Regions from separate parts of the Alteromonas sp. McT4-15 genome, predicted to be linked through region 2. Evidence: predicted binding sites of a transcription regulator. Region 2 holds the regulator's gene; each other region holds the start of a gene.
What was found. The regulator LexA, encoded in region 2, represses DNA repair genes until DNA is damaged. The targets are predictions, from matches to a motif close to TACTGTATNNNNATACAGTA.
Positions count from the first base shown of each region.

Region 1: a site for LexA is predicted at 1,944-1,963, ahead of LHL20_RS01425 (YebG family protein). Genes of this name have one in related genera too.
Region 3: a site for LexA is predicted at 3,383-3,402, ahead of dinB (DNA polymerase IV). Genes of this name have one in related genera too.
Region 4: a site for LexA is predicted at 4,164-4,183, ahead of imuA (translesion DNA synthesis-associated protein ImuA). Genes of this name have one in related genera too.

Region 1 covers NZ_JAJALG010000001.1:328,786-334,727, forward strand. The annotation lists gene LHL20_RS01415 (ABC transporter permease) at 1-547, opposite strand, end outside; gene LHL20_RS01420 (ABC transporter ATP-binding protein) at 541-1,227, opposite strand; gene LHL20_RS01425 (YebG family protein) at 1,611-1,898, opposite strand; gene rpsF (30S ribosomal protein S6) at 2,145-2,546, shown strand; gene rpsR (30S ribosomal protein S18) at 2,558-2,785, shown strand; gene rplI (50S ribosomal protein L9) at 2,812-3,264, shown strand; gene LHL20_RS01445 (efflux RND transporter permease subunit) at 3,558-5,942, shown strand, end outside.
Region 2 covers NZ_JAJALG010000001.1:20,150-26,091, reverse strand. The annotation lists gene LHL20_RS00085 (cytochrome c oxidase subunit 3) at 1-113, opposite strand, end outside; gene LHL20_RS00080 (cytochrome c oxidase assembly protein) at 136-723, opposite strand; gene ctaD (cytochrome c oxidase subunit I) at 820-2,433, opposite strand; gene coxB (cytochrome c oxidase subunit II) at 2,443-3,606, opposite strand; gene lexA (transcriptional repressor LexA) at 4,191-4,817, opposite strand; gene LHL20_RS00060 (hypothetical protein) at 4,930-5,942, opposite strand, start outside.
Region 3 covers NZ_JAJALG010000024.1:2,166-8,107, forward strand. The annotation lists gene LHL20_RS15000 (helix-turn-helix domain-containing protein) at 1-637, shown strand, start outside; gene LHL20_RS15005 (VF530 family DNA-binding protein) at 737-955, shown strand; gene LHL20_RS15010 (MBL fold metallo-hydrolase) at 1,049-1,924, opposite strand; gene LHL20_RS15015 (DUF1653 domain-containing protein) at 1,998-2,246, opposite strand; gene dinB (DNA polymerase IV) at 2,278-3,348, opposite strand; gene LHL20_RS15025 (FG-GAP repeat domain-containing protein) at 3,629-5,942, opposite strand, start outside.
Region 4 covers NZ_JAJALG010000004.1:3,964-9,905, forward strand. The annotation lists gene LHL20_RS04525 (error-prone DNA polymerase) at 1-1,985, opposite strand, end outside; gene LHL20_RS04530 (Y-family DNA polymerase) at 2,016-3,458, opposite strand; gene imuA (translesion DNA synthesis-associated protein ImuA) at 3,461-4,150, opposite strand; gene LHL20_RS04540 (hypothetical protein) at 4,389-4,898, opposite strand; gene LHL20_RS04545 (DUF885 domain-containing protein) at 4,901-5,942, opposite strand, start outside.

The DNA of each region.
Region 1 (5,942 bases), 310 kb from region 2:
TGACAAATGGGTGGGTATCGTGATTATTGAACGACACGTTACCCAAGCCATGGGATATTACGATTTTGTCGCCTACCTTATAGCCGAGCGTTTGCGCAATATCGGCACCTACCACGGTAGACAGAGGTTGGGTGAAGTTGCTTCCATGGGCGAAAGCAAGCGCTTGCTTATCACCATACTTAAAGTGCGTAAAAAATTGATTGTTTGTGCCTATAACACGAAACCCTTTGTGGGTGTCGCCTAATGACAATGGAATTATCCATGCCACTTGCTTGTTCGATTCAAGGGATGCAACGCTATTCCATGGGATCCCTTTAGATGGTGTTCCAACGTTGAAAACCGACGAAAGTAACAAATTAAGCTGCCCGCTTGGTGCGCCAACAATTAAGTCAACACCCGAGACCGTGCGTGTGAAGCTGGTTTTAACTTGAGTACGCACAATATCAACCGTGAGCAAAAGACAAACGCTAATGGTGATGCTTAACAAGGTCAACAATGCGGTGTGCTTGCGTCGTTTTAAACTCGCTAGTGCAATTGTAGTTAGCATTGGCCCGCTCCTTCACCCGCATTACCCTGCCTTTTAGTGCCGTTGGCAAGCAGTTCCTTAATGTCTATATGCGTTTTGAAATAGGCGGCCATTGCTGGATCGTGACTGACAAACAACAAGGTGCTGTCTTTTGCAACTTCTTTAAGTAGAGACATGAAACTATCTCGCGCGGCTACATCTAACGCAGACGTTGGTTCATCTACAATTAAAATTTGTGGCGCGTTGACTAGCGCTCGTGCAATAGCGACGCGTTGCTGCTGTCCAATGCTCAAAGCATCTGCTTGTTCGCTTAACACATTATCAGGCAATTGGAGCTTTTCGATTAAGCGTTGAATTTTCTGGCTGAGGGCGTCACTACCTAATGTGTTTTTGGCAAAGTAAGCAGCCGCACGAATATTTTGTTCGACTGTTAGATAGGGAATTAAATTGAACTGTTGAAATACGACACCGATGTGCTGTGCCCTAAAATTATCTCGCTGACGATTTGATAACGTTGAAAAAGGGCGGCCGAGTAAGGATATTTCGCCACTTGTTGGTGTGAGTGTGCCGCTTAGTAAGTTGAGCAATGTACTTTTACCACTGCCTGAGGGGCCCGAGAGAAAAATATGTTCGCCCTCTGCAACTTGCCATTTGTCTATGGCCAGTAGTGGTGACACTGATTTGTTGTAAGCAAACCGCATCTGGTTTACTTCGATGGCTGGCGCGTTGTGGACTATCGACAATTCGTTTTTTATCACACTCTTTTAAACCTGTAATTTCTGACAACCTAATAGCAGTGAACTAAAGCGCCTTTAGCTTAACACTATGTTTTTCAACTCGCTCAAATTACAGCGTGTTCTCAATACCATATGGCAAAACCACACAGCTAAACCACAAGGCCAAATCACAAGAATAAACCATAAGCCGTGTAACAAATAATAAAGGTTTGAGCCTAAGCGCTGTAGGTCGCGTTATGTTATCAAATAACAATAGCGACTACAGTATCAGATAAGTTTTTGCTCGCAGAAACGAGTTAAGTTGTCTAGTGCAGCTTTGTATTTATGGTGTGTTCTAATGTAAAACGTTAACCATTAGCCTGTAGCTTCACAACTTCTGCGCTTTCGTCTTCTAACACGCTTTCTGCAGTAGCACCTTTAAAGATTTTGCTAATTTTATCTTTGTTTTTTGACAGCATAATTGTCAGTTCTTCTACTACGCTATCGTCTAGTTTGATGCCCTTCGCATGAATGTAGTCGGCAAGATTGTCTGCAGCGTCGAGCATTTTGTCGTACTGATCGGCTTCTTTTTTGTCGGTAGTTACCAATTTTTCTACCCCTTTGTGCGTAACAACATACTGTGTGGTAATGGCCATGGTAGGTCCCCTGTTTATTAAAGACACAAAAACTGTACAGCATTTTACTGTACAAATAAACAGTATTTTTATTAAATGTTTGAGTTTTATTAGTGAGAGAAGGGTAACAAGCCGTTTTAAAGGTGATTAATGCTTGTGCAATTGGTAACCGCTGCGTATAATGCGCGCCCTTACAGCCATCCCAATTCGTTCCTTGTCTCCATACAGTCGGCTGTACTGTCGAGGCTACAACCGTAAGGAGCTATAATGCGTCATTACGAAATCGTATTTATGGTTCACCCTGATCAGAGTGAACAAGTACCTGGTATGATCGAGCGTTATACCACAATCCTAAAGCAAGACGGTGGTCAGATTCATCGTTTAGAAGATTGGGGCCGTCGTCAACTGGCTTACCCAATTGAAAAGCTGCACAAAGCCCACTACGTACTAATCAATGCTGAAGCGTCTGCAGAAGCTGTTGATGAATTGGAAAATGCTTTCCGTTTCAACGACGTGATCCTACGTAACATGGTTATGCGCACTAAGACTGCTGTGACTGAGCCTTCTCCAATGATGAAAGAAGAGCCTCGTCGTGAGCGTCGTGACGATTCTGCTCCTCGCCAAGACCGCGCGGAAAAGAAAACTGAAACCACTGAAGACAACGCTTAAGGAGATCACCCATGGCTCGTTTTTTCAGACGTCGTAAGTTCTGCCGTTTCACTGCAGAAGGTGTGACTGAAATCGATTACAAAGATATCGCTACTCTTAAGAACTACATCACTGAGAGCGGTAAAATTGTCCCTAGCCGTATTACTGGTACAAGCGCAAAATATCAGCGTCAGCTGTCTTCTGCGATCAAGCGCGCACGTTTCCTTGCGTTGCTTCCGTACACTGATTCACACAAGTAATTTGGCGAAAATAAGGGTTAGCTAAGATGAATATCATCCTACTAGATAAAATCGCCAACCTTGGCGGCCTGGGCGACCAAGTGACTGTAAAGTCTGGTTACGCTCGTAACTTCCTTTTCCCACAGGGTAAAGCGGTTCCTGCAACTAAAGACAACGTTGAAAAGTTCGAAGCACGTCGTGCTGAACTTGAAGCGAAAATTGCTGAGCAACTAGCTGCTGCTAACGCACGCGCTGAAAAAGTTGCTGAGCTTGCTGAAGTTACAATCGCAGCACCAGCTGGTGACGAAGGTAAACTGTTTGGTTCTGTTGGTACTCGTGACATCGCTGATGCAATCACTGCAGCTGGCGTTGAAGTACAAAAAGCAGAAGTTAAACTACCTACTGGTACTCTTCGTGAGACTGGTGAGTATGACATCGACTTACAACTTCACTCTGACGTTATCACTTCAATCAAAGTGATCATCATTGCTGAAGCGTAATCGCTGACGTATTTGAAAAAGCCGCTCTTTTGAGCGGCTTTTTTGTGCCTGTTTGTCACTACTCACAGAGTTTCGTATATTTGTCGACTCTGTGAAATGTAACAAATTAATTACAATCTCGACCAATAACCTAAAATCCAAGTCCACTTATCTGCGATAAATAGCGGTTTTTAAACCACATTTAAAAGAAATGTTAATTATCGCTAATAATCTTCGTATCACAGTTTTAAACTTTTTCTGTCACTTCTGCGACCTATAGTAAATCGAACTATAAAAAGCATAAGTACCACGTTATGGACATCACTCGTGCAGCAATAAAAAACGCAACTGGGGTAGGTATCGGCATTACATTGTTGGTATTTCTTGGGCTTTACAGTCTATTTAATTTACCCGTTCAGTTATTTCCCGATATTGATCGCCCCTATATCAATATTCAAACTTCGTGGCGGGCTGCGTCCCCGCAAGAAATAGAATCAGAGATAATTGAGCCTCAAGAAGAGGTTTTGCAGGGTATACCTGGGCTTGAGTCGATGAGCGCATGGGCTAACCAGGGTAATGCATGGATAAACCTTGAGTTTGGTTTAGGTACGGACATGCAAAAAACGCTTATTGAAGTGATAAGTCGCATGAACCGTGTTCCACCTCTTCCACGGGATGCCCTTTCCCCCAACATTATGCTTGCAGGCAGCGGTGGTGATGCCCCCGCGCTTACCTATTTCTTCTTACAACGCTTGCCCGGTAACCCTAATGAAATTAATACTTACGTTACTTATTTTACAGATGTAATTAAGCCCCAGCTGGAATCTATTCCTGGCGTAGCACGAGCAAGGATGGAAAGTGGCGTTGGTGGCGTTGAAGAATTCCAAATTGTCTTTGACCCATTTAAAGCTGCGCAACTGGGTATTAACTTAAGTGCAGTTGCCAATGAACTTGGTCGCGCCAATGATATTTCTGGCGGGTTCGTCGATGTTGGTCGCAGACGTTACACACTGCGCTTTGAAGGTCGTTATCAACCCACTCAAATGGGTGAGATGATCCTTGAATGGCGTGACGGTAGCCCGATAACGTTAAATGACATTGCTGAGATAAAAATTACACGTGCTGATGGCAATAACGCAAGCGTACAAAACGGCAACCCAGCAATTTCTATTCGCGTTGACAGACAAAATGATGCCAACGTATTGGCTACGCTTGAGGCGGTTAAGGCAAAAGTCGATGAAATCAATCGCAATGATCTTGCTGCGCAGCAATTGGTGATGGCACAAAGCTTTGACGCATCAGTATTTATTTATCGCGCGGTGCAGCTAGTAACGAGTAACCTGTTTATAGGTGTGGCACTTGCTATTGGTGTGCTGTGGCTGTTTATGAGACAGCTTCGCGCAACACTTATTGTGGCATTGGCTATCCCGATCTCGCTTCTAAGTACCTTTGTCGTGCTTCAACTGACGGGGCGCTCATTAAATATTATCTCATTGGCAGGGCTTGCATTTGCCGTTGGCATGGTACTCGATGCGGCCATTGTCGTGCTTGAAAACATAGTACGTACGCGAAAGAGCGTAGGTAGCGACGAAGAAAGTGCATACAAGGGCACTAAAGAGGTGTTTGGTGCACTGATGGCGTCAACAGCCACCACCGTAGCTATATTTATTCCGGTTATGTTTCTCGAAGATGTAGAAGGACAACTATTTGCGGACCTAGCGCTTACTATTGCCATTGCGGTATGTATGTCGTTAATTGTGGCGGTTACGGTACTACCCGTAGTGGCGGCCCGTTATCTACAAGGCGATATGCCTGAAGATAGTTTGAAACGTGTTTGGGAAAAAATAACCCAGACGATCATGCGTCTGTCTTCAACACCACTAAGAAGGGTTGTTCTCGTCGCTACATTAATGGGCATTCCAATTACGGGAAGCATGCTATTAATGCCTTCGATGGACTATCTGCCGCCAGTGAAACGCGATGCTGTCGACGCCTTCTTAAGTCTGCCAGCAGGTGCCAGTGAAAATTTCATTTCTGAAGAAGTTATCCCGATTGTCGTTGAACGATTAAAGCCCTACATGGATGGTGAGAAGCAGCCTGCCCTAAAAAATTACTACATTATCACCTGGCCTAATGGCGGTACATTAGGGGTGCGGGCGAAAGACCAGTCTAAAGTGAAAGAGCTTGAAACTATCGTGCGTGATGAAATCCTTAAAGATCTTCCTGATACGCAGGCCTTTGCCCAACAAGGTAACTTGTTTGGTGGGTTTGGTAATGGGCGCTCCATTGCTATTCATCTGCAAGGTACTGACCAAGATATGTTGGGTATTGCTGCACAAGCTGGTTTAGATAAGCTTCGAGAAGTCTTTCCCAATGCCAATGCGCGCTCTAATCCGCCGCTAGAACAGGCTGAACCTGAACTGCGTTTTTATCCAAACGATAGCAGAATGATGGAAGTCGGACTTAATCGCGGCGGCATGGGTAACCTCGTGCGTGCTATGGGCGACGGTATGTATGTGGGTGAGTACTTCGATGGCATAAAGCGCATGAACATTATTTTTCGCTCTGAACCGTGGCAAACACCTGAAGATTTAGGTAGCACCCCCATCATGACGCCAGTTGGTGAAGTGGTGCAACTGGCTGATTTGGTTGAAATTGAACGCGCGGTAGGTCCAAGTCGAATTCAGCGTATTGAAGGT
Region 2 (5,942 bases):
GTTTCTACCACAAAATTGCCTGCGCCAACGGCGATTAGAAACAGCGCTACCGCACCAACTATCGGCCATGGGCTTTGGGCGGGTACATAGTATTTTTGATATTCTTGCTGCATTTTTTTCTCCTTGTCCCTGTGGTTATTCACCGCTTTGCGATGTATCTACCATGAAGGGATTCGGTTTTGTCGTTAGGTCACTTGCTCTCGCGGTGACGTCATAGAGTGTGTACTGCAATGTAAAATAAGTAATTTCTTTAGGAAGCTGTGGGTCGACATAAAATTGCATGGGCATATACGCTTCACTTCCTGCGTCTAACGGTTGCTGATTAAAGCAAAAGCATTCCGTTTTATTGAGGTAAAGTGCTGCGGTGCCAGGAGAAACTGACGGTATTGCTTGCGCCACAATGTTGCTTGACGCGGGGTTTCTGACATAAAACGAAACGGTATTTAACTCTCCAGGATGTACTTTTACGCGCTTAGTTTCTGCGCGAAATTCCCAAGGCATTCCCGTATTGGTGCGAGTAATAAACTCCACCGTCACTTCACGAGATGTATCAATTTCAACCGCTTGATACACTGCTGCCGAGTTTTCCGTTTTGCCGTTAATACCGGTGACATCACAAAACACATCGTAAAGTGGTACTAACGCAAATCCAAAGCCAAACATACCTATGACGATGACAATAAGCTTTAACACCATTTTATTATTTGCGTTTTGTTGTGACATCACATCCCTCCCAATTTGCCTATGCGCTAGTGAGATAGTGGCCCCCTCTAATGAGGGGGAGTGGGTCCACTATTACACTGACTGTTATGACAGCGACTACTTCACTACAGGTGGCGTTTCGAAAGTGTGGTATGGCGCCGGTGAGGGAATTTCCCATTCCAGACCTTCCGCACCGTCCCATACTTGCGATGACACTGGCTCGCCTTGCTTCTTACACGCCTTAATAAGTAGCGCCAAGAAGATGAGCTGAGATAGGCCAAACGCGAAGCCACCAAGGCTGATCCATTTATTGAAATCAGCAAATTGCAATGCATAGTCTGGAATACGACGTGGCATACCTGCCAATCCGACAAAATGCATAGGGAAGAATAAGACGTTGACCGAAACCAGCGAGCACCAGAAGTGCCACTTGGCTAAAGTTGTGTCGTACATTTTCCCAGTCCATTTCGGCAACCAATAGTAAACGGCAGCCATAATAGAGAAGACAGCCCCAGTCACGAGGACATAGTGGAAGTGCGCTACCACAAAATAAGTGTCGTGGTATTGGAAGTCCACGGGTGTAATGGCCAGCATCAGTCCAGAGAGCCCGCCAATGGTAAATAGCACAATGAACGCGATGGCAAACATCATGGGCATTTCAAATGTCAAAGAGCCGCGCCACATAGTTGCTACCCAGTTGAACACCTTCACCCCAGTTGGTACTGAAATCAACATGGTGGCAAACATGAAAAACATCTCCATGTACACCGGCATGCCCGTGGTAAACATATGGTGTGCCCATACCACGAACGACAACAGTGCAATAGATGCTGTGGCGTACACCATAGATGCATAGCCAAAGAGCTTTTTGCGCGAAAAGGTCGGCACAATTTGCGAGATAATACCAAACGCAGGCAATATCATTATGTACACCTCAGGGTGCCCAAAGAACCAGAAAATGTGCTGGAACATAACAGGGTCACCCCCACCTGCGGCATCAAAGAAGCTAGTACCAAAGAACTTATCAGTAAGTACCATGGTGACTGCACCCGCTAATACGGGCATTACCGCAATCAGTAGGAACGCTGTAATTAGCCATGTCCAAACAAATAACGGCATTTTCATCCATGTCATGCCAGGGGCACGCATATTGAAGATAGTCACAATAACGTTAATTGCCCCCATAATGGATGAGATACCCATAATGTGAACTGAGAACACAAACAGTGCCGTTGAATCACCGCTATATGTAGTTGAAAGTGGCGCGTAGAACGTCCAGCCGAATGCTGGGCCGCCGCCTTCCATAAACAGTGAGCTCAAAAGAATAAGAAATGCCCCTGGTAAAATCCAAAAGCTCCAGTTGTTCATACGCGGGAGGGCCATATCTGGCGCTCCTATCATCATAGGTACTAACCAGTTGGCAAGCCCAGTAAAGGCTGGCATTACCGCACCAAATACCATAATTAGACCGTGTACAGTGGTCATCTGGTTAAAGAAGTTAGGGTCGACAATTTGCAAACCCGGCTGAAAAAGTTCAGCACGAATGACCATTGCCATGGCCCCACCAACCAAAAACATGATAAAGGCGAACCACAAATACAATGTACCGATATCTTTATGGTTGGTGGTAAACAACCATCGAGTAATACCTTTCGGTATATGATCGTGGTGATCGTGATCGTCGTGATGCACAGTTGAATCTGGCGAAATGACTTCAGTTGCTTTGCTCATAACTCGCTCCTAGTTACCCGTTGCCACGGCGTTAACGTCTTTCGCCTGTACCATGTCACCCGTGTTGTTACCCCACGCGTTACGTTCATAAGTCACCACTGCAGCAATTTCTTTGAGGCTTAACATTTTGCCGAACGCTTGCATGGCGGTACCTGATTTACCATGAAGCACAATATCGATATGTCCTTCCTGATCTTCTAGCGCCATTTTGCTGCCTTTAAGAGCAGGGAATACGCCCGGCAGACCTTCACCATTTGGCATATGGCAAGCTGCACATGTTGCGTTATAGACTCGCTCACCTTCTTTCATCAGTTCGTCCATCGACATATTCATCGACAGAAGGCGTTGCTCTTCTTCTTTCGCTTTACGAATAATGTCTTCCTGCTCACTCATCCAAGCAGCATATTCAGCAGGCTCTTTCGCAATAACCACAACAGGCATATAACCATGATCTTTGCCGCAAAGTTCAGCGCACTGACCGCGATATACCCCGGGTTCGTTAACCTTGGCCCATGCTTCGTTTATAAAGCCGGGATTTGCATCCTTCTTAACTGCGAAATCGGGAACCCACCAAGAATGAATAACGTCGTCAGATGTGATCAGAAAACGAACTTTTTGACCTGTGGGAATGACAAGCGGACGGTCAACTTCAAGAAGATAGTTTTCCGTTTTTTCAAACTTGTTTTCAATTTGCTCGCGCTGCGTAGCCAGCAACGAGTAAAACTCTACGTCACTATCCATGTATTTGTAGTGCCACTTCCATTGAGAACCCGTCACCAATACCGTCATATCCGGTTCAGAGACGTCTTCCATTGCAATTAGCGTGTTGGCAGCGGGAACCGCCATAAAAATGAGGATAAGGAACGGAATTACAGTCCACGCGATTTCTACTTTTACGTTTTCGTGGAAATTCGCGGGCTTAGCGCCTCGTGACTTTCTGTGCAGATACATAGAGGCGAACATTACGCCAAACACGACTACTGCAATACCGACGCAAATGAAAAACATTAACATGTGCAGGTCATACACCTGCCCGCTAATGTCAGTTGCGCCGCGCCTGAGGTTAAGAGAAGAAACTTCTTCTGCAGCCTCCTGCGCAAAAAGGAAATGAGAAAAAAGCAAAAGGGGTATACTAGCAAACCCTTTTGCCATGACGGTCATTAGTTGTTTCACTCAGCACCTCCGTAATGGTAGAACCATTAACGCTAAATGTTAGTGCGCGCTGTCCCTACCAAGTGGTTTGCGAACGATTGACCCACAACTGCAATTTGTAAAACAAATTTAGAGTCATTGTTATTATTTTGTTAATCTCTGTATAAGAATTGCGCAATAATGACGTGCCGTCTAGTCTTTTCTGCTAAAAATTTAACGAGATGGTTAAAATTTAATCATTTCATGCTGGCTAGCTGCACCTTGTTAGTGCAGTGATGCGGTGTGGAGTGTGAGTACGTCGTGAAACTTTTAAACGCTCATTTGGAACAGATGAGGCGATAAGGAAATCAATATAAGTCGTTAAAAATCAATACATAAAAATGCGAATATGGATATTTTCAAACGTAGTCTTGTCAAAAGTAACAGGATTAAAAAGCGCTTGCGGCACGAAAAAATTGACGTTCTGGTGTGATTACAAAAAAATTAAACTTTTTTGACAGACTGTTCAAAAAACAACCTTCATGCATAGAACAGCCAACAAAAGTGAAAGTTAAGGTACAAAAAAAGCGGCTACACGGCCGCTTTTACATTAACCTGCCGAAACCTTACATCCAGTCAGCGTTTCGGATAACACCCACCGCTATACCTTCAATAGCAAAAGGTTGTGAAGCCAAATCAACTTTTATAGGTGCAAATTCATCGTTCTCGGCGTGCAGTAATACTTCTCGCCCGCGCTTTTCTAAACGCTTAACCGTGACGTCTTCATCCACCCGGGCAACAACAACTTGACCATTGTGTACGTCAGTAGTGCGATGCACAGCCAATAAGTCGCCATCAAGAATACCGATATCTTTCATACTCATACCGTTTACACGTAGCAGAAAGTCTGCCTGAGGTTGAAATAGCGCAGGATCGACCTTGTAATGCGACTCAACATGCTCTTGCGCTAGAATAGGTTCGCCCGCTGCTACGCGCCCAATAAGCGGTAGCCCTTCTTCCTCTGGTGTTTCATCTTCCAGTGGAATATTCAATTTAATGCCACGAGAAGTACCAGGCAGAATTTCAATAACACCTTTACGCGCTAAGGCCTTCAAATGTTCTTCTGCCGCATTAGCAGAACGGAAACCAAGCTGTCGTGCTATCTCTGCACGCGTAGGTGGCATTCCCGTTTCTTGCATGGTCGTTTTAATAAGTTCTAAAACTTCGGTTTGTCGAGCTGTGAGTGGGCGCATAAAAGACCTGTCTGTTCATACAGTTCCTGTAAGTATATACACCTAAATTTAAATAACAAGCACTTGCCGCGTCTTTTGCCAAAAGCATTATTCTGCGACAAGTGTATTGCCTTTATTTCACCAGAAGAGCCATGTTTGGGTTACCTATTTGCAGCTCTACTTTGTTGGCATTATTTTTTCGAATACGCAAACCATCTACATTATCAATGCTTATTGAGGGACTACGCCAAATAACGTTCCCTTTGCTATCAAGCTCAGCAACTCGATAATTAATATTGTCATAGTACCCGTATGAAGAATCATATTCGTTAGTCGGATAAATGCCGAGTATCGATTGATTAGATGAAGTCGTAGGGATTACCGCAATATTTTGCGGGTAAAAAGTCAGCGAAATGGTGTCTTTAAGCACCAATGCGTCGTTTGTCACATCGTAGATATTTATCACATTATGAGTTGTGTCTAGACATGCAAACTCAAAGGCATCATCGCTATCAGAATTGATACGAAGCAATTGACTACAAACAGTTTGAAGCTCATTCAAACCAATGAACTCACCCTCTTGCATCTTATATAGCTTCAGTGACTCATAGCCACTCACAGCGAAGAACTGCTCGCCGTTATTCGTTAATTCCGCAACAGCAACAATGGAGAAGTCACTGATGATCGAATCAACGAGTATCTGGTTCTCGATGTCGTAGGCTTTTAGCCGGTCATTTTCAATTACAACAGCATCAATAAAGCCATCTTCATTGACATCAACGGCTTCAATCAGCGAGATTTGACTGTTATGATTTTGGCTTAGTGTCCACTGAGTTGAATTATCTGACAGCTGAACTACGTTGAATGATGAGTTGTAATCTAAAGCCCCGGTTAATAATTCACCCACACCATCATTGTTATAATCAGTCACTACTGGTCGGCTATAATCGTAAGCGTCGTCGCCGAGCTCTTCACTTACTGTGATGTTATCTTCTTTATCTACTGACAGAATTTGGATGGACGTGTCGTAATTATTTGTATTACTTACAAAAACAGCTCTTTCATCGTTATCACCAAACGGTGCCCAACCAGCAGCAAAATAATGGGATGAATGTGCCTCAGTTTTAATATCTGACAACACATAAT
Region 3 (5,942 bases), on a different contig from region 2:
AGCCAGTGTAAAGCGTAATTTTTCACTTCAGGCCTTCACATTGGAAAAGCTCGAGCAAATTTGTGAATGTTTGCACCTATCATTGAGTGAGCTCTTTCAGTTATCGCAAAAGCAGCAAGAAAAGATATCTCAACTCTCTGAAGAGCAAGAGCTCAAACTGCTGGCTAACCCTAAGTTATTGTTAGCTGCTGTATGCGTAAGAGATGGGTGGCGGTTTGATGAAATTATTAGCCACTACAACATTGAAAAAGTGGAAGGTATTAAGCTAATGACAACGCTTGATAAACTCAAACTCATTGAGTTACTGCCTAACAACCGTTACAAGTTGCTCATTGCGCAAGATTTTAGATGGATACCAGGCGGACCGTTGGCGAAGTTTATGGAAAATGAGGTGATGGTGAAATTCATGGCTCCAAAAAAGAATGAACCCTGGATGTTTCGCTCATATCTTCGCGGTCGCTACTCTCCATCCTCAGTAGCCATTATTCAGCGCCGATTGGAACAGTTACGCCAAGAAGCGGCCAAGCTGAGTAGCGAAGACAACGCACTTCCCATTGAAGAACGTCAGCATATAGGCTTACTCATGGCAATGCGGCCTTGGGAGCCTTCGCTTTTTGAGAATATGCGGCGTAGGTAAAGGTTGAGATAAGCCACAATACTTCATGGACAATGTCAGTGTATTACGTGTTTCGTGATAAACTTTGTTTTTAGATTCACAACAAAGCAGCATTTAATAATGGATCAGCAACCTAACAACCCATTACACGGGGTTACCTTAGAAAAGATAGTAACTCAACTGCAGGAACGATATGGTTGGGAGGGCTTATATTACCGAATAAAAATAAATTGCTTTAACAATGACCCTTCAGTGAAATCATCACTAAAGTTTTTGCGAAAAACACAGTGGGCACGAGACAAAGTAGAGCAACTTTATATTCAAACTTTCGCTAACTAATTATCGAGCGTGCTGCATTGTGGGTCTGGGAAAGCAACACGCTCCAATGCGTGGAATGAACCTGCTCACCCCACTAGGTTCTTTGATGGCTACTTAAGCATCGGTATACAAAGTAGTTATCCACTTCTCTTCACTAATGAAGTTCCAGCTCCAGTCAGCCCATTTGTCGTCTAAGCCCATCGCTTTGACCTCTTCGAGGGATTTGCCATCTTGCTTGAGTGATTTAACGTAGCTAAACGTTTCGCTGATCATATTCAAAAAGGTGGTGTATTCCTTCTTGTTACTCAATTTACCATGACCAGGAATAACAACCGTATCGTCATCAATTTTATTAAGTAAGTGCTGCACAGATTCCATATATCCCTCGACGTTACCACCCGCGCCTTGGTCAATATAAGGAAACATACCGTTAAAGAATAAATCGCCAGTGTGTAGTACATCAGGCTGTTCAAACCACACAACGCTATCACCATCAGTATGCCCAACTGGCAGGTGCATCACGTGAACGGTTTCACCGTTGAAGTAAATTTTGATGCCTTCATCATAGGTTACTGTTGGCAGTGCTTCAGGTTTTACTTTTTCATCACTTGCCAAGCGTACACGAACATTCTCGTGCGCAAAAATGGTTGCCCCCTTGTGACTATGGAAAAACGCATTAGAGCCCGTGTGATCACCATGGTAGTGTGTATTGATGACATATTTAGGCTTGTCGCTGCCCAGTTCACCTAGTGCAGATGCAATTTTTTCAGCCAAAGGCGCGAATTGATCATCAATAATAAGTACGCCATCTTCACCAGCAGAAACACCAATATTTCCCCCCATACCAGTAAGCATATGCACAGCCCCTCTTACTTCAGTGGCTTTTACTTCAACATCAGCGAACCTATCTTGCGCGAAAGCTTGATTCAAAGGAGATATGGCCACCAATGCCGCCAATATGAGTGAACGTGAACGAATTGCAGAGTGCATGAGTTATTCCTTGTGTTATGGGCGTATTATTATTCTTAAATAAGACCTTCTACACTATGACCTAATTTCAAAATTAGATCATTTTTTCGTCATTAGGTATATCTCCCACGTAGGCAAACCGCGGTAATGTTTCACCATCTCGGTCAACCGTTTCAATAAACATGTCCAGTGGCCTTACCCACAATGCTCGTTCACCATAGCAGGGTCTATAAACAACAAGTTTAGTTTCATCCTCAGAATGCGTGGCAACCTCGTATACATCGTACAAATTACCTTTATAGTGTTTGTAGCGGCCTGGCGTAATTAACTGTGTGTGATTCATTTTAAAGTCCAATAAATAGTTGTTGGTATGCTTAGAAATCAAAAGGCAATGTAAGTTGCTGTGTTGCGTGCTGTGCGGCAAGTCCAATATGAAGACCCACTAAGCGGATCCCGCGTCCATTAGCCCGTTCAAACGCTTCTTCCATCAACTCATGAAAGTAACGCTCATTAAGCGATGCTTGACGATGTTCTACTGTCGTCAATTGAAAGTCGTTAAATTTTAGCTTTACGCCCTGAGTTCGCAAACGTACGGGTTTGCCCGTGCGTTTGCTGTGATTTTCCATACGCTGCTCAAGCTTTTCAAGTAAATGAGGCAAATAGGCCTTACACTGCTCTAGAGTGTGGATATCCTCGCTCAAGGTACGTTCTACGCCTATCGATTTTCGCTCTCTTGACACCGACAACTCGCGATCATCAATGCCATGTGCACGTTCCCACAACACACTACCAAACTTACCCAGCTCTTTCTGAATGCGCTCAAAAGGATACTGCCTGACATCGTTGCAGGTAGTCAGACCGAGCCTTTGAAGTTTTTGCATAGTGACTTTGCCCACACCGGGGATCTTTTTAAGCGGCATTTCACGAACGAACGCATCAAGCTTTTCAGGAGTTATCACACAAATTCCATCAGGCTTGTTTTCATCACTGGCAACCTTTGCAACGAATTTGCAAGGCGCTACCCCCGCAGAGGCGGTAAGTCCCAACTCACTCTTAATACGTGCTCTTATCTCCTCTGCCATCAACGTGGCACTACCACCACAAAACTGACTGTTAGTAACATCAAGATAGGCTTCATCTAGAGATAATGGCTCTATTAGGTCTGTGTAGTCGGAAAAAATCTTACGTATTTTCTGTGACTCATTGGCGTAGACCTCCATTCGTCCCTTTACCAAAGTAAGGTTTGGGCACAATTTCATGGCATAAGCCGTGGCCATAGCAGAGCGCACACCAAATTTACGTGCGGGGTAGTTGCAGGTAGAGATAACACCGCGCCTGTCGGAGCTCCCCCCAATGGCGATGGGAATATCACGCAGCGCTGGGTTATCGCGCATTTCAACTGCGGCATAAAAACAATCCATGTCGACGTGGATAATTTTTCGCATAACCTGCCTTTGCTATTAACGCCATATTGCGTAAAACTGTACAAATAGACAGTATATTATCAATAGCGTTTAATTACACTATCTCGTTATGAAATATTGGTGTGGTTAACGGGTCCCTCGCCCCATATAAAAGGCAGGAAAGTAAACGAATGCATTTTATTTGGCAGGTCGACAAAACGAGAGTCTTCAATAAAAAACGGCGACACACCAAGGTTGATGTGTCGCCGTTCAATTATAAAATCGCCTATAAAAGTATAAAAATTAACGTAAGCAGAGCGACTTAATCAACTCGGCCTAACCAGTACATCGCCCGAGATGTTGCCATCATCACTTCTAGGCTTCCCTCAGCAGATTTTCTCGCATGTAGAGAGTGACTGCGAGCCGAACCAATTAACGCAGGGCTTTTCCAAATACTAATGCCTTCAACCGTCATTTCGCTGAGTTCAGAAGTACCGTAATACTCCCAATCATCGTCATTCGCAGACGTCACAAGAAGTGTCTGTTCTGTGGCGGTTACTGGATTTGCTGCCATGTCGACGATATCCATACTTACCGAAACGTCTGATGTTTTAGTCAAACTGGTGTCAGTTACTTCATACATAACCAAGGATTGGTTTTGATCGTTATAACAAGCTAGCTCCGAGGCAGCGTCACTATCTGCATTAACAAAGGTAAGACGCGCGCAAGAAATATCCGCACTTGCCTGAATAGAAAAGCCTGACGCTGTTGGCTTAAGTATTTGTGTTATGTCGTTGCCTTGAGACAGTGCCACATACACATTGCCATTCATTGCCACAATATCAAAATCACGGAAATATTGAGTCATTGTGTAAGTCGCCAAGATAACTTGATTGTTTACGTCGATAGCTTTTAACGTGCGACCATCAACATAGACAGCATCTTCAAAACCATCGTTATTGAAGTCGAACGCCTTGATAACTGAAACATCATTTGAATAGCTACCGGTAATCTCATATTGAATAGAGAAGTCATTTAACTGCATTGCAGCAAATGCGCCATCATAGGTTTGTGCAGTAGGTAGGAATAAATCGCCGGCACCGTCATTGTTGTAGTCGGTAGTGACAGCAATACGAGAACCATCCCAGTTAGAAGAAATCTCTTCACTAGTGATGTAATTCCCCGTGTTCTCCATTAGTAAGACCTTGGAGCCATCATAACCGTTACCGGTACTTGGCACGAAGAAAACTGCGCGTTCATCACCAGGATACAAATCAGCCCACCCAGCCGCATTAAAGCTATCTAATTGATGCGTGGTTGCTGTTGTTTTTATTGTTGCAGAAGTTGCCGTGACATCTGCCGTTACGAGTAAATCCTCGCCAGAATGTGTAGTGCCAGTGCCCCACAATAGTTCATTAAGGCCATCATTGTCGGCATCGCCAAGGGTTAGCGAAGACGAACCGTGATCAACCATATCAACGCTAAATACAGAAGTGAGCGTGTTATTAGACAGCTTCATGGCGTGAATATTGCCCCACTGGCAGTCACCTACAAGCAACACGGGAGTACTATCCTCGGTCAGTTTCCCTGAACTAATGTCACAAGTGTTAAAATTCTCAATACTCGTAATCTGAGATTTGTTCTGTGCTGAGTACACATAAATGTAAGACCAACTGTCTGCCCCTACAATTTCTTCAATACCGTCGCCATTTATGTCGGCAACAGCAATGTGGCTAGTACTAAATCCTGAATTCAAAAACCACTGGTTTTCTCCAGATTCAAGGTCATAGACCAAACCAGAATTTGTAACTAATTCTAACTGAGCGTCGGAGTCTACGTTACCCAGTGCAATTTCGTAGCTGTCTTCTGCGGTGAAAGTGAACAACGGCGATTCGGGCGAACCGAGATCAACGACAACAATATCACTGGCTTCACCATAGTCACTTGACGAGTACAAATAGGCCAATTCGTCGTCACCATCGTTATCAATATCGCCGAGAACAGCACTATGTATGTAATTGTCGGTAGTAAGAAGCGTGGTTGCCGTTTCGTCAACGTCGGTAATCACAGATACGCTGTGTTGAGATATCACAATAATATCGGGATAATCGTCGTTATCAAAATCGGTACTGAGAACTTGCTTAACTGTTCCACCTTGCTCGATTATATAGGGATACATCCAGGTTTGGTTATAGCTGCCGTTTTGATAAGACAGCAAGAACACACGGTTTTGAGAATCGGTAGAGAGAACTTCATTTTCACCGTCGTGGTCGAAATCACCAATTACCATTGAATTGTTTATTTTAGGCACTTCAACACCCGAACGTGCTAACTCTTGTACTTCATAGTTAGTCACTGAAACATGGGTTTTGACAACTTCAGCACCGTCTTCACCTGTCGAAAAAGCAAATGCGTAATGCTGGGTTTTAAACAACTGATTGCTCGGCGCCTGCCAAGAAATTAATCCGTCTTCATTAATAGTTGCTCCTGAAGGCGCTGACACTAAAGTGGGAACACCTTGATTGTCGCCAAGGTCAGGGTCAGACACAATTGCTCTGAATTCGATATATTCTCCAGGAGACACTGAATCAGGTAAGTTTTCAAACGCGACCTGTGCTGGGGCATCCGACAGAGTA
Region 4 (5,942 bases), on a different contig from region 2:
CCACTAAAACCTGCAGCGACCATGGCAAGTTGAATAACTTGCTCTTGAAATATGGGAACGCCCATAGTGCGAGAAAGCACGCCTTCTACCGCTTTAGATGGGTAGGTGATCACTTCATTGCCATGACGCCGAATAAGATAAGGATGCACCATATCACCTTGAATAGGTCCCGGACGAACAATGGCGATTTGCACCACCAAGTCATAGTAACGTCGTGGTTTTAAGCGGGGAAGCATAGACATCTGCGCGCGAGATTCAATTTGAAACACGCCAACAGTGTCGGCCCTGCAAATCATGTCGAACACTTGTTTGTCATCACCAAGTTTAGTGATAAATGGAATACTCACATCACGCGGATACTGCTTATTAATAAGCTGAAAAGCACGGCGAATTGCGCTTAGCATGCCGAGTGCGAGTACATCGACTTTGAGTAACCCCAAGGTTTCGATATCGTCTTTGTCCCATTGAATAATGGTTCGCGCTTCCATCGCGGCGTTTTCTACCGGTACAAGGTCATATAAAGGCCCGGCACTGATAACAAAGCCTCCCACATGTTGTGATAAATGCCGAGGTGTACCTAATAGCGCTTCGGTTAGCGTGATAAGTTGATGTACTTTGTTGTCTTCTGGGTTTAACCCAAGGTTTGCAAGCTGCGATTTCCATGGGATAACGCTGTCTCTGCGATTTATTTGTTTGATGACAAAGTCTAGCTGTGACTCGCTAAAACCTAGTGCTTTACCGACATCTTTGAACGCTGATTTAAAGCGATAGCAAATAACGGTTGCAGCTATTGCGGTACGCTCTCTGCCATACTTTTGGTAAATGTATTGAATAATTTCTTCACGCCGCTGATGCTCAAAGTCGACATCTATGTCGGGCGGTTCATTGCGCTCTTTGGAAATGAAGCGTTCGAAGAGTACGCTAATTTGTCTTGGATCGACGGCAGTAATTTCTAAGCAATAACACACGACAGAATTAGCCGCCGAGCCCCTTCCTTGATACAAAATACCTTGGCGCTTGGCAAACTGCACAATGTCATAAATGGTTAGGAAGAAGTACTCGTATTCCTGCTCTGCAATAAGCGTTAACTCTTTTTCTATAATAGCCCGTATGTCGGGTTTGAGCCCTTCGGGAAAGCGCACTTTTATGCCCGCCTCTACTCGCTCTCGCAAATAAGAGGTTGGCGTGTATCCATCAGGAACTAACTCAGCAGGGTATTGGTAACGTAGTTCACTTAAACAAAAGGTAAATAAGCTTGCCAAAGCATTGGTATTAGCTATCCATTTTTCTGGATAAAGTTTTTTTATTTTGTGAGTAGTGCGCAGACTTCGCTCGGCATTGCTCAGCGCCTTGCGACCAATTTTATGCACGCTGGTGTGTGCGTGCGTTGCGTGCAAAACATGTTGTAGTGGCAGTCTATCTGCATGATGCATAAGTACACCGGTACAAGCGATAACAGGGAACGGATAAGTTGCCTGCAGTGTGTTGTAGTGCGCAAATCTATGGTGATCGTGCCCATCAAGTAAACGCTGTGCGCCAATATAGGCGTCTATCGCGGAATGCTTTTGTAACCATTTTGCCCAGTATGTGTCATGGGTGTTGTTACCTCGAGGAAGCCATATAAATTTACAGTGCCTGATAGTACGCAGGTCCCATTCGGCCAGCTGATATTCCCCTTTTTCTGAACGGCGCCTTGCGTTAGTAATAATACGGCATAGCTCACTGTAGGCGGCTTTATTGGGGCACAATAATATAAAAGATAAGGAATCATCAAAAACAAAATAACTTCCCACAATAAGCTTGATAGGCAAACGCTGATGTGTAATTTCATCGTACGCGCGCACTACGCCTGCAACTGAGCATTCGTCAGTAATGGCAATAGCGTCATAGCCTAAAAATGAGGCTGTAGTAACCAGTTCACCCGGTGATGAAGCGCCACATAAAAAGCTGTAGTGGCTTTGACAAAAAAGCTCGCTGTATTTCATCGTTCTACTTCATTGCAATACGCACAAGCACTAACAAAAAAGCCCTTGTGCCCACCATTGACTAGCTTCATCTTTAAAAATGAGCATGCGTATGCCTTGTGTTGTTTGAGCAATAAAGTAATCACGTTTATGAGGCGTGTCGTGCCACCATTCACTGTGTAGCCTAATAGGGCCAAAACACACGTGAGTACGCTGGGTAAGGGGCTTGGGCTTTTTAAAGGTTAACGTGGGTGCAATATCACTGCTGTAGGTATTAAGTGGGGCAGAGGCCTCATTGACTGTCATATACTCAAATTGATGACTATCTGCCGCTTTAGGCTGAAAAGTACTGTCTTCTCCAAGCTTGGCGTTTAAACGCCCAATTAATTGCTTTTGCGCAACTTCGTTAAAGCGATTGCTAAAAAAGTCGCTGTTGTCCGTGTCGATATCTTCAAATTGATCGCACTTAAGCGAAAGCGCTGTTGCGGGCTCTGGCAATACTATATTTTCTATTTTTAATGTGAGTAAGCTAAGCCAACTATTTACCGATGATTGTGGCATGGCGGCGCGAATGTCTATAACGGTAATCGGCGCTTCTCGAAAATGGATATGCACGTGAATAGATGCCGTGTGTAAATTACGCGCGCGCAAATAATGCGACAAGTGTTCAAGTTGCTGTGTAATAAAAGGCACCAGATGCTGCGTGTTTTCAATATCAAAAGGCAGCAGTACCACATCATCAAAATACGCCTGTGGTCTAAATAGTATGACTTTGGGAAAGGTTTCGCCTCGAAGTGCGGTTAAATAAGTGATGGTGCGATTATCAAAACGTCTGCCGAGTTCGTGTACGGGCATGGCCAGCAACTGATGGACATGTTTAATACCAACTCTGGTTAATGACTCGACCACCTTAGGGGCTAACTCAGTCAGTAGCAGTGAGCACGATGACAATGCATTTTTGATATCATCGTGTGCGTCTAAATATGTGTTTACCTTGTGCTTTGCCAGTACTTTGGCTGCTTCTATAGTCCAGGCGGTGGCAAAGTGGTAGGTGGTACCAGATAACGACAATTCCCGAGAAAGTGTCGACCACAGTGCCTTATGCCCCCCGTAATAATGCGTAAGGTTATCTAGCCGTATAGCCAAACCACAGTGTGCATCAAGCGCAATATCAGAAGCAAAAGGGTAAAGCCGGTGGGCAAGCTGCGACAGCATAACTCGCTCGTTTTCAGCATCAAAAGGCAGTATATGAATGTGGGGGCATAGGGCTGCGGCTTGTGCAAGCCCATGGTTTACTTCAATGCCCATATTATGCGCAGTCTTATTAACCTGCGTAATACGGTTTGATTTACTGCAATATACCGCAACAGGGTTATCGTTCTCGTTAGGCAGTCTGCCTTTTGCAGGCGTCGCATGTGGCTTGTCGCCATGACCAATAGTCTGCAAGTACGCATCTAACGTCAGTTGATAGCAATGAATATACATCCACAGCATAATTAGCTTACCGAGTGGAGTGCTTGGCCTGTCAGTTTGTTATGTTCCATGGCCCATTTAATAGCGTGATTATCCGGTGTCCAGCGATGATCAATGGCAATACTGTTAACTGGCCAACCATGGCGCTGTTTGCGAACATCCACAGACAGTTGCTGTGCACGGTGGTGTAATGCAATATCCAGTGATATAGGAAGTGGCTGAGCGAGGACATTTTTATTTAATGCAGTATAAAGCAAGCATAGGGCGTCATTGTGCGTAGCCGCTACTTGTAAACGCCTTGCGGCTTTGGCATCAACAGCATTACTCCATAGTACAACACAGTGACACGCGGTGCTTTTTAAACATTGCTCTGCTGCCCATAGAGAGTCTTGTTCGTTTTGTGTGTTAACTACCAACACCTGCTGAAGATCTAGCCCTAACTCTGCCAACCAAGGTGTTTGTAATACACCCGGTGGGTTAATAAATACCACCATTTTATGCGTACGCTGATGGCATAAAACCTGTTTAAATAATGTGAGCTCTCCTACACCAGTGCATGAGGCAATGCGTATAAGACCTGTAGATGCAACACCACCATTGAGGGCTTTATCAAGACGAGCATACCCAAGCGAAAACTTAGTTTCGCCTTTATGTTGCTCTCGGGCCCGCCATATATGCGGATGCTTGTTAAGCTCTGATAAAGATTCCAGCATAGCACTCAAAATGAACTGTATTTATATACAGTATTATAGTGCAGCAAATACCCTTTTCAAGAAAAACTCGCAGTACCTGTCGTAGTGCTTTTCTAAGTTATTAAAAAGTATGGAAAACAGAAAAATTAAATGTAAGAGAGTTAAGTATTGTGAGTGCAGTATCGAGATTGAGCTATCGATGGATGCTGCCCGCAAAAATTGCAGACAGCATTTATAAAAACGCTGTAAAGGGGGGCGATTACGCTTGTGGTGCGTCGCTTTTCTCTGACTTTGTTGTGCCAGAGATAGCAGAGGTGACGGCATGACAAAAAGCGATAAAACCATCTGACGTATTCTTTGACCATGTCATACGTACATTGCTTGGCAAGCCCTTAACCACTTCTTTCACATCTTCAAGTGTTAATTCTTCGTAGCTTAACGCCTTGTTTAAGGACTCTTCAAACGACAGCCCTTTTTCACAGCAACCCATAACAATGTTAGAGAAGTTTCTCATGAGCATGTGCAGTACATTGTACTGGTTTTGGTCAATAAGACGGCTCTTAAAAGCACTTTCAATGCGAAGCACTAAGTTCTTTTCCAGCAGATCATTAACCAGCACCAGGTTTCGATAGGCATAGTTAACTTTGTTGTTTGTCTGCTTGTTAGAATGGCGCAATAGCGCGAGTTCTTTTTGTTGGTTCTGCGCGCGAAGCACAAAGTAAATTAACAGCAGGATGAGTAATCCTATAACACTAAATGCAACGATCATGCTTAGTTAGCCTTTTGTTCTTCTATAAAGGTATTGATGTGCTGTTCTAAAATAAACAAAGGAACAGAACCATTCTCTAGCACTGCACGGTGAAACTTACGCACGTCAAAATTCTCACCAAGCGCGGTTTCCGCTTTCTTGCGAAGTGCTTTAATCTTAATTTCACCAATTTTGTATGACAGCGCTTGTGCAGGCCATGAAATATAGCGGTCTATTTCCGTATTCACATTGTGTTCTGATAATGCAGTATTTTCCATCATATAATCAACAGCTTGTTGACGCGTCCAGCCCATCGTGTGCATGCCCGTATCGACAACCAAACGGCATGCTCGCCACATTTCATAACTTAGGCGGCCAAAGTTATCATAAGGGTCTTCATAAATGCCGGCTTCAATACCCAAAAACTCAGAATACAGCCCCCAGCCTTCACCAAACGCTGAAATATATGTATTGCGACGCACCATAGGTAAATCTTCAAGTTCTGCCGCCAGTGAGATTTGCAAATGATGGCCCGGCACGGCTTCGTGCAACGTTAGCGCTGGTAAAGCATAAAGCGGACGTTTATCAAGCGCGTACGTATTTACCCAATAATAACCCGGCTGATCATCGCGACTAGGGTGGATATAGCGCCCCGTAGTGTATTTAGGTGCAATACTATCTGGAACAGGCGCAACGCCGTATGGCGTTCTGGGTAAGTATTCAAAAAGAGAAGGAAGCTTAGCGTCCATTTTCTTAGCAATAAACGACGCTTCTTTTAATAATTCTTCTGCGCTGGTAGCGTAAAATTGAGGGTCTTCACGCAAAAACGCGATAAAGTCGTTAATGTCCCCCTCAAAAGCAAGTTCGTCCACTATTTGCTGCATCTCGTTGCGTATGCGTTTCACCTCAGCAAGACCTAAATTGTGAATTTCCTGCGGGCTCATATCCGTCGTGGTGTAATGTTTGGCTCTATTAGCGTAATACGCGACACCGTCAGGCCAAGTATTGGCAGCAATGTCATCTCTTGCGTTAGGAATATAGTCCTCAACCATAAAGTCGTAAAAG